Regions from separate parts of the Pseudoalteromonas sp. S408 genome, predicted to be linked through region 1. Evidence: predicted binding sites of a transcription regulator. Region 1 holds the regulator's gene; the other holds the start of a gene.
What was found. Region 1 encodes FliA, which starts transcription of late flagellar genes. Its sites were predicted from a motif close to CTAAAGNTNNNNNNNNNNNNGCCGATA; they were not measured.
Positions count from the first base shown of each region.

Region 2: the regulator FliA is predicted to act here: its motif matches at 1,828-1,854, upstream of CWB62_RS18210 (DUF5610 domain-containing protein).

Region 1 covers NZ_PNDY01000001.1:200,320-203,527, reverse strand. Annotated here, with positions in the region: gene flhF (flagellar biosynthesis GTPase FlhF) at 1-245, shown strand, start outside; gene CWB62_RS01040 (MinD/ParA family ATP-binding protein) at 238-1,098, shown strand; gene CWB62_RS01035 (RNA polymerase sigma factor FliA) at 1,125-1,835, shown strand; gene cheY (chemotaxis response regulator CheY) at 1,875-2,258, shown strand; gene CWB62_RS01025 (protein phosphatase CheZ) at 2,277-3,044, shown strand; gene CWB62_RS01020 (chemotaxis protein CheA) at 3,060-3,208, shown strand, end outside.
Region 2 covers NZ_PNDY01000038.1:1,595-4,802, reverse strand. Annotated here, with positions in the region: gene CWB62_RS18220 (thiol:disulfide interchange protein DsbA/DsbL) at 1-563, shown strand, start outside; gene trmA (tRNA (uridine(54)-C5)-methyltransferase TrmA) at 624-1,721, opposite strand; gene CWB62_RS18210 (DUF5610 domain-containing protein) at 1,884-3,011, shown strand; gene murI (glutamate racemase) at 3,089-3,208, shown strand, end outside.

The DNA.
Region 1 (3,208 bases):
TAAGTGGTTGTATATTCACCAAATTAGACGAATCTTTAAGTTTAGGTGAGATTATTAGTATTGCGATTCAAAATCGCCTTCCAATAGGGTATCTTACTAACGGTCAACGAGTACCAGAAGATATTCGAGTTGCAAATGCTGAAAAACTAGTTAAAAAGGCTGAGCAACTCTATTTAAAAAGAGCAAAAGCACAACATTCAAGGCACCAAGCAGTGGCGCCAAGCACAGTAGGGATGTATGATTAACACAGTATTAGATCAAGCAAGTGGCCTGCGCAAAATGAGTCAAAACAATAACAACGGCGTAAAAGTTATCGCTGTCACTGGCGGTAAAGGTGGAGTAGGAAAAACAAATGTTTCTCTTAATACTGCAATTGCATTAGGCCAGCAAGGTAACAGAGTATTGGTTCTTGATGCCGATTTAGGCTTAGCAAACTGTGACGTTATGCTAGGGCTGCGTGTTGAACGTAACTTATCACATGTTTTATCTGGTGAATGCGAACTTGATGAAATTCTAGTTGAAGGCCCCGCAGGTATTAAAATTGTACCCGCGACGTCGGGTTCTCAAAGCATGGTTGAATTGTCGCCTTCAGAGCATGCGGGACTCATCAGAGCTTTTAGCGAATTAAATACAGAATTTGATATTTTAATTGTAGATACTGCAGCAGGTATTTCTGACATGGTGCTGAGTTTTTCCCGCGCAGCACAAGATGTAATGGTTGTTGTATGCGACGAGCCCACATCAATAACAGATGCCTACGCGCTGATAAAAGTATTGAGCCGTGAGCATGGTGTATATAAATTTAAAATTGTTGCAAATATGGTCCGCAGCATGCGTGAAGGGCAAGAGTTATTTGCTAAACTTTCCAAAGTAACCGATCGTTTTTTAGATGTATCAATGGACTTGGTTGCAACGGTTCCCTACGACGAAAATATGCGTAAGGCAACACGCCGTCAAAAAGTTATTGTAGAACTTTTTCCAAATTCGCCTGCGGCACTGGCGTTTCAAGCGCTAGCAACAAAAGCAGTTAAATGGCCAATACCTAACCAACCATCGGGTCATCTGGAGTTTTTCATAGAGAAACTAGTAAACGGCTAATTATGACAACATTGGTGAATAAAGTTATGGGATATCAATCAGCACAAAATTTAAATGTGATTGTTGAAAAACATGCATCACTCGTCAAAAAAGTGGCATGTCACCTTATAGCGCGTTTACCTGCCAGCGTTCAGCTGGACGATTTAATACAATCAGGCATGATTGGCCTGATTGAAGCATCTAAGAGCTTTGATGCAACCAAAGGCGCCAGCTTTGAAACGTTTGCAGGGATTCGTATTCGTGGCGCAATGCTTGACGAAATGCGACGCGGCGATTGGGCACCCCGTTCGGTGCATCGCAAAAGCCGTTTGGTGGCTGAAACAATTGCTTTTTTAGAAAAAAGCTTAAGCCGTGAGCCTACATATATAGAAGTTGCTGAAAAACTTGAAATTTCGTTAAATGAGTACCATCATATCTTAAACGATGTAAATGCAAGTAAAGTACTAGGTATAGAAGACCTTGGTGTCGACGAGGATGTCATCAGTCCAGTTGATCAAGATTTAGCGCTAGACAAACCGTTTAATAACGTTAAAAATGAGCGGTTTAATGAGTCTTTATTAGGTGCGATAAAATCTTTGCCAGAGCGAGATGCAATGGTGCTGTCTTTGTACTATAACGATGAAATGAATTTAAAAGAAATAGGGCATATACTCGATGTAAGCGAATCGCGTGTAAGTCAAATACATGGTCAGGCGATGATTAAGCTCAAAGCTAAAATCAATGACTGGATAAATTAGTAGTAAGTAAACAAGGTTAAGACCTCACTGGGGGATGTTTTGGATAAAAACATGAAAATTCTGGTTGTTGACGATTTTTCAACAATGAGACGTATTATTAAAAATCTGTTGCGTGACTTAGGTTTCACTAATGTTCAAGAAGCAGACGATGGGTCAACCGCTTTGCCAATGCTACAAAATCAAGTATTTGATTTTGTTGTTACCGATTGGAATATGCCAGGAATGCAGGGTATAGACCTGCTAAGAGCAATACGTGCGGATGATAAGCTTAAACACATTCCGGTATTGATGGTAACGGCTGAAGCTAAAAAAGAACAAATTATAGCGGCAGCACAGGCAGGTGTTAATGGTTATATTGTTAAGCCATTTACTGCTGGAACACTCAAAACTAAATTAGAAAAAGTATTTGAACGTTTAGGCTAATGATAGGGGGAGAGGCTTATGTCAGCACTTGCTGCGCCTCAAATAACTTTAGAACAAGCTCGTCAGCTCGTTGTTTATCTAGAAAACGGTGAGCAAGACAAAGCCAATCAGTTAATTTTAGATACTGCTTCTAAGGAGCAATCTGAAATATTTGCTGAAGTTGGAAAGTTAACCCGTCAATTGCATGAAGCTTTAAAAAGCTTCGAGCTAGACACTCGCTTAACTGACTTAACTACCGATGCGATTCCAGATGCAAAAAAACGGCTTAATTACGTTATAGAAATGACAGAAAATGCCGCAAATAAAACAATGGATGCTGTTGAGGCTAGCCTACCAATTGCTCAGCAGTTGGCGGATGAGATATCTCATATCAAACCGACATGGGATCGCCTAATGAATCGAGAGATTGAGTTAGGAGAGTTTAAATCGTTATGCCACAGCATTGATAAGTTTATGAACAATTCTCATCATAAAACCGATGAGCTGCAAAGTTTGATGACAAATGTACTTATGGCGCAAGACTATCAAGATTTAACCGGGCAAGTTATTCGCCGGGTTATTGAGCTTGTTAGAGAAGTTGAAGAAAGCTTGATCCATCTTTTGACTGCCTTTGCTGATCAAAACGACGGTAAAGTCGAAAAAATAGAACAACAAAAAACAAATGAACCATTAGACGAACAAACTTTAGCAGGTCCAGAAGGCCCTATTATTGATAAAGAATCACGTAATGATGTTGTATCTGATCAAGATGAAGTCGATGATCTTTTATCAAGTTTGGGCTTCTAAGAGGAGAGTAACTGCATGTTTGAAGTCGATGAAGATATTTTACAAGACTTTCTTGTAGAGGCAGGAGAAATCCTAGAGCTTTTATCTGAACAGTTAGTTGAGCTGGAAAACAATCCAGAAGACACCGAATTACTCAATGCCATATTTAGAGGGTTTCACACTGT
Region 2 (3,208 bases), on a different contig from region 1:
AAGAAGGCGTTCATTACGATGTTATTTCTGAACGCGCTACTAAAAAGCCAGAAGTAAAAGAGTTTTTCTCTTTTTACTGCCCGGCGTGTAATAACTACGAGTCATTGATCAGCGAATTTAAGCCTAAACTTGATAAAAATGTTAAGTTTAAAAAGAGTCACGTTGACTTTGTGGGTGTTCGTAACCCAGAAAACCAACAAATGATGAGCCAAGCATTAGCCACTGCAGAAGTACTTCCGCAAAAAGAAAAAATTATTGCAGCTATTTTTAATCATATTCACACAAAACGCGCTAAATTTAACGAATTAGCTGACGTAAAAGATGTGTTCGTTGCGCAAGGTGTTGATGGCGATAAATTTGATAAGTTATTTAAAAGCTTTTCGGTTCGTACATTAAGCTCTAAGATGAAACGCGACCAAGAGTACTTTAAAGAAAAAGGCGCCCTTCGTGGTGTTCCAACATTTATTGTAAACGGTAAGTATAAATTAAACTTAGGCCGTGAATCAGGTGTTACGGCACCTGAAGATATCAGCAAGTTAATTAATTACTTGGCAAGTAAGTAAAAGAATACAAAAAAGCTCCTTTATAGGAGCTTTTTTGTGCCTATAAGTTTTTACTCACCGTTATTTTTTCTGCAAATACACACCTGATTCTATATGATGTGTATAAGGGAACTGATCAAATATCGCAAAGCGCTTGACGTTATGAGTACGCGTTAAATGATCTAGATCGCGTTCCAGTGTGTCAGGGTTGCACGATATGTAAATAATATTTTCGTAGTTAGCCACTAAATCACAGGTCAATTCATCCATACCAGCGCGTGGCGGGTCGACTAAGATGGTTTGGCAATTGTAACTTTTTAAATCAATGCCATCTAGACGAGAAAAAGTACGTTCTCCATTCATCGCTTGAGTAAACTCTTCGCTCGACATACGTATAATATCGAGATTATCTACATTGTTCTTCTCGATATTGTATTGAGCAGAGTAAACAGATGACTTAGATATCTCAGTTGCGAGTACTTTATTAAAAGAGCCAGCTAGTGCAATAGAAAAGTTACCATTACCGCAGTAAAGCTCTAGTAAATCATTTTTAAGTGGTTTACATAAACCTTGTGCCCACTCAAGCATGCTTATATTTACTTTCGCATTAGGTTGCGTAAAGCTATTCTCTACTTGTTGGTAAACGAGTTCTTGGCCATTTACAGTTAATCGCTCTGTTACAAAGTCATCACCTAGCATTTCTTTTTGCTTACGTGCTCGGCCAATAAAGTCTATCTTATATTTTTCACTCAGCTTTGCCTTAAGCGCTTTAATTTCACGTAGCCATTCATCATCAAGCGGCTTGTGGTAAAGCAAGCTCACTAAAATTTCACCGCTGAGTGTAGACAGGTAATCTATTTGAAAAAGCTTTCGGCGTAAAACCTCACATGGCTTAAGGTTTTCAATCATTACTTGCATTATTTCACCAACAAGCGGTGCTGCAGGGTCAAACGTATCCACGCGTATTTTTTCTTTAGTTTGCTGATCGAACATTATATGAAACAGATCGTCTCCATCATGCCATACTCTAAACTCGGCACGTTGGCGGTAGTTAATTGGCTCCGAGCTAAACACTTCTAGCTGCTCCACACCAAAACGTTGAAACTGTGAAGTTATACGCTGTTCTTTTTCACTTAACTGCGCTTGGTACTGTGTGGTATCTATTTTAATAACTGCCATTCGCGTTATTGCCTTATCTAAGATCTGTTTATCGGCGCTATTGTAGGGAGCGGTTCGCATTTGTCTAGTTTTGGCAAGAATAAATGATGTTTTTTTACGCGGTTTACTTTAGTTTTTTATGCTCTGGCCGATAATAAAGTACGCACGCTCAGGAGACGAATCATGAAAATAGGCAACTATGGGTTTATACCAAGCCAGAATATAAACAAATTCAATAACAAAGCTGATGTACAACAACCTACCATCACGTCTCCGCAAGACAGTTATCAGCAACGAGGCAAAGAGTTGGCTGCTAAAGTCTTAGGCGATAAAATGGCAGAGCAGCTTGGTTTACCTGTTCAAGAAAAAAAGGCAGAAAAACCCCTTTTTGATTTTGAAGAAATTGTTAAAAATGTACTCGACTTTGTCACTGGCGCCGTTAATAAAGCAAAAGCTGATGGTGCCGATGACGATAAATTAAAAGGTATGTTAAGTGATGCCCGTAAGGGGGTTCAAATAGGTATTGATGACGCTGTTGATGAGCTCAAAGAGTCTGGCGTGCTAAACGATGAAACCCAAGAGGGGATCAATAAATCAAAAGAAGGCATTTTCAATGGCCTTGATGAGTTTGAAGATAATTTGTTCAACCCAATGCCCGCCAGTGTGGGGGTAACACAAGCACAGTATGCCAGTTTAAGTAATAATGCTCAGTACAGCTTTACAACCGCAGAAGGCGATGAAGTAACAATTAGTTTTGCCGATGCGTTTAAATCTCAGTCTGCTAGCAGTTATCAACGTGGTAAGGGAGGAGAGGCATTCGTAAGTGAATCATCACAATCGAGGGAGCTTTCATTTTCAATGTCAGTTAACGGCGACCTTAATGATAAAGAGCAAGAAGCAATTAATGAGTTGATGGAAAACCTACAAAACGTAAGTAAAACTTTTTTTAGCGGTGATTTAGATCAGGCATTTGAAGAAGCGCAAGAGCTTAGTTTAGGCAATGAGCAACTAGTTGCATTTTCAATGGACTTACGACAAACCAAAACGGTTGCTGCAATAAAAGGTTACGAAGAAAATAAACCGGCCCCAGAAAAAGTAATTGCAGATAAAATAGCGCCTTTTAATGATGATCTACGAGAGGCATTTTCTAAAGCCGCCGAGTTAGATATTCAAAATCAGTTATCAGGCATCATGCAATGGCTCAATGAGGACCAAAGTGAGATAGATAAGCTGGTTGATTATACAAAAGCTATGTTTGAAAACCTTAATAAGTTAAATAGCGCGGCAAAGCAAACAGCAGACGAAGTTTAGCCTTAACCTTAAACTACTTTCTTTTGCAAAAATCACATGGCAAACTGCCGTTCTAATCTAATTATAGGAACGGTCGTTTGTCAGCGCATATAATGGTTTTTGATTCAGGGATTGGTGGCACAACAGTACTTGAACATATAAAGCAACGTATCCCGAATGCTCAATATAGCTATTTCATGGATAATGCTTTCTTACCT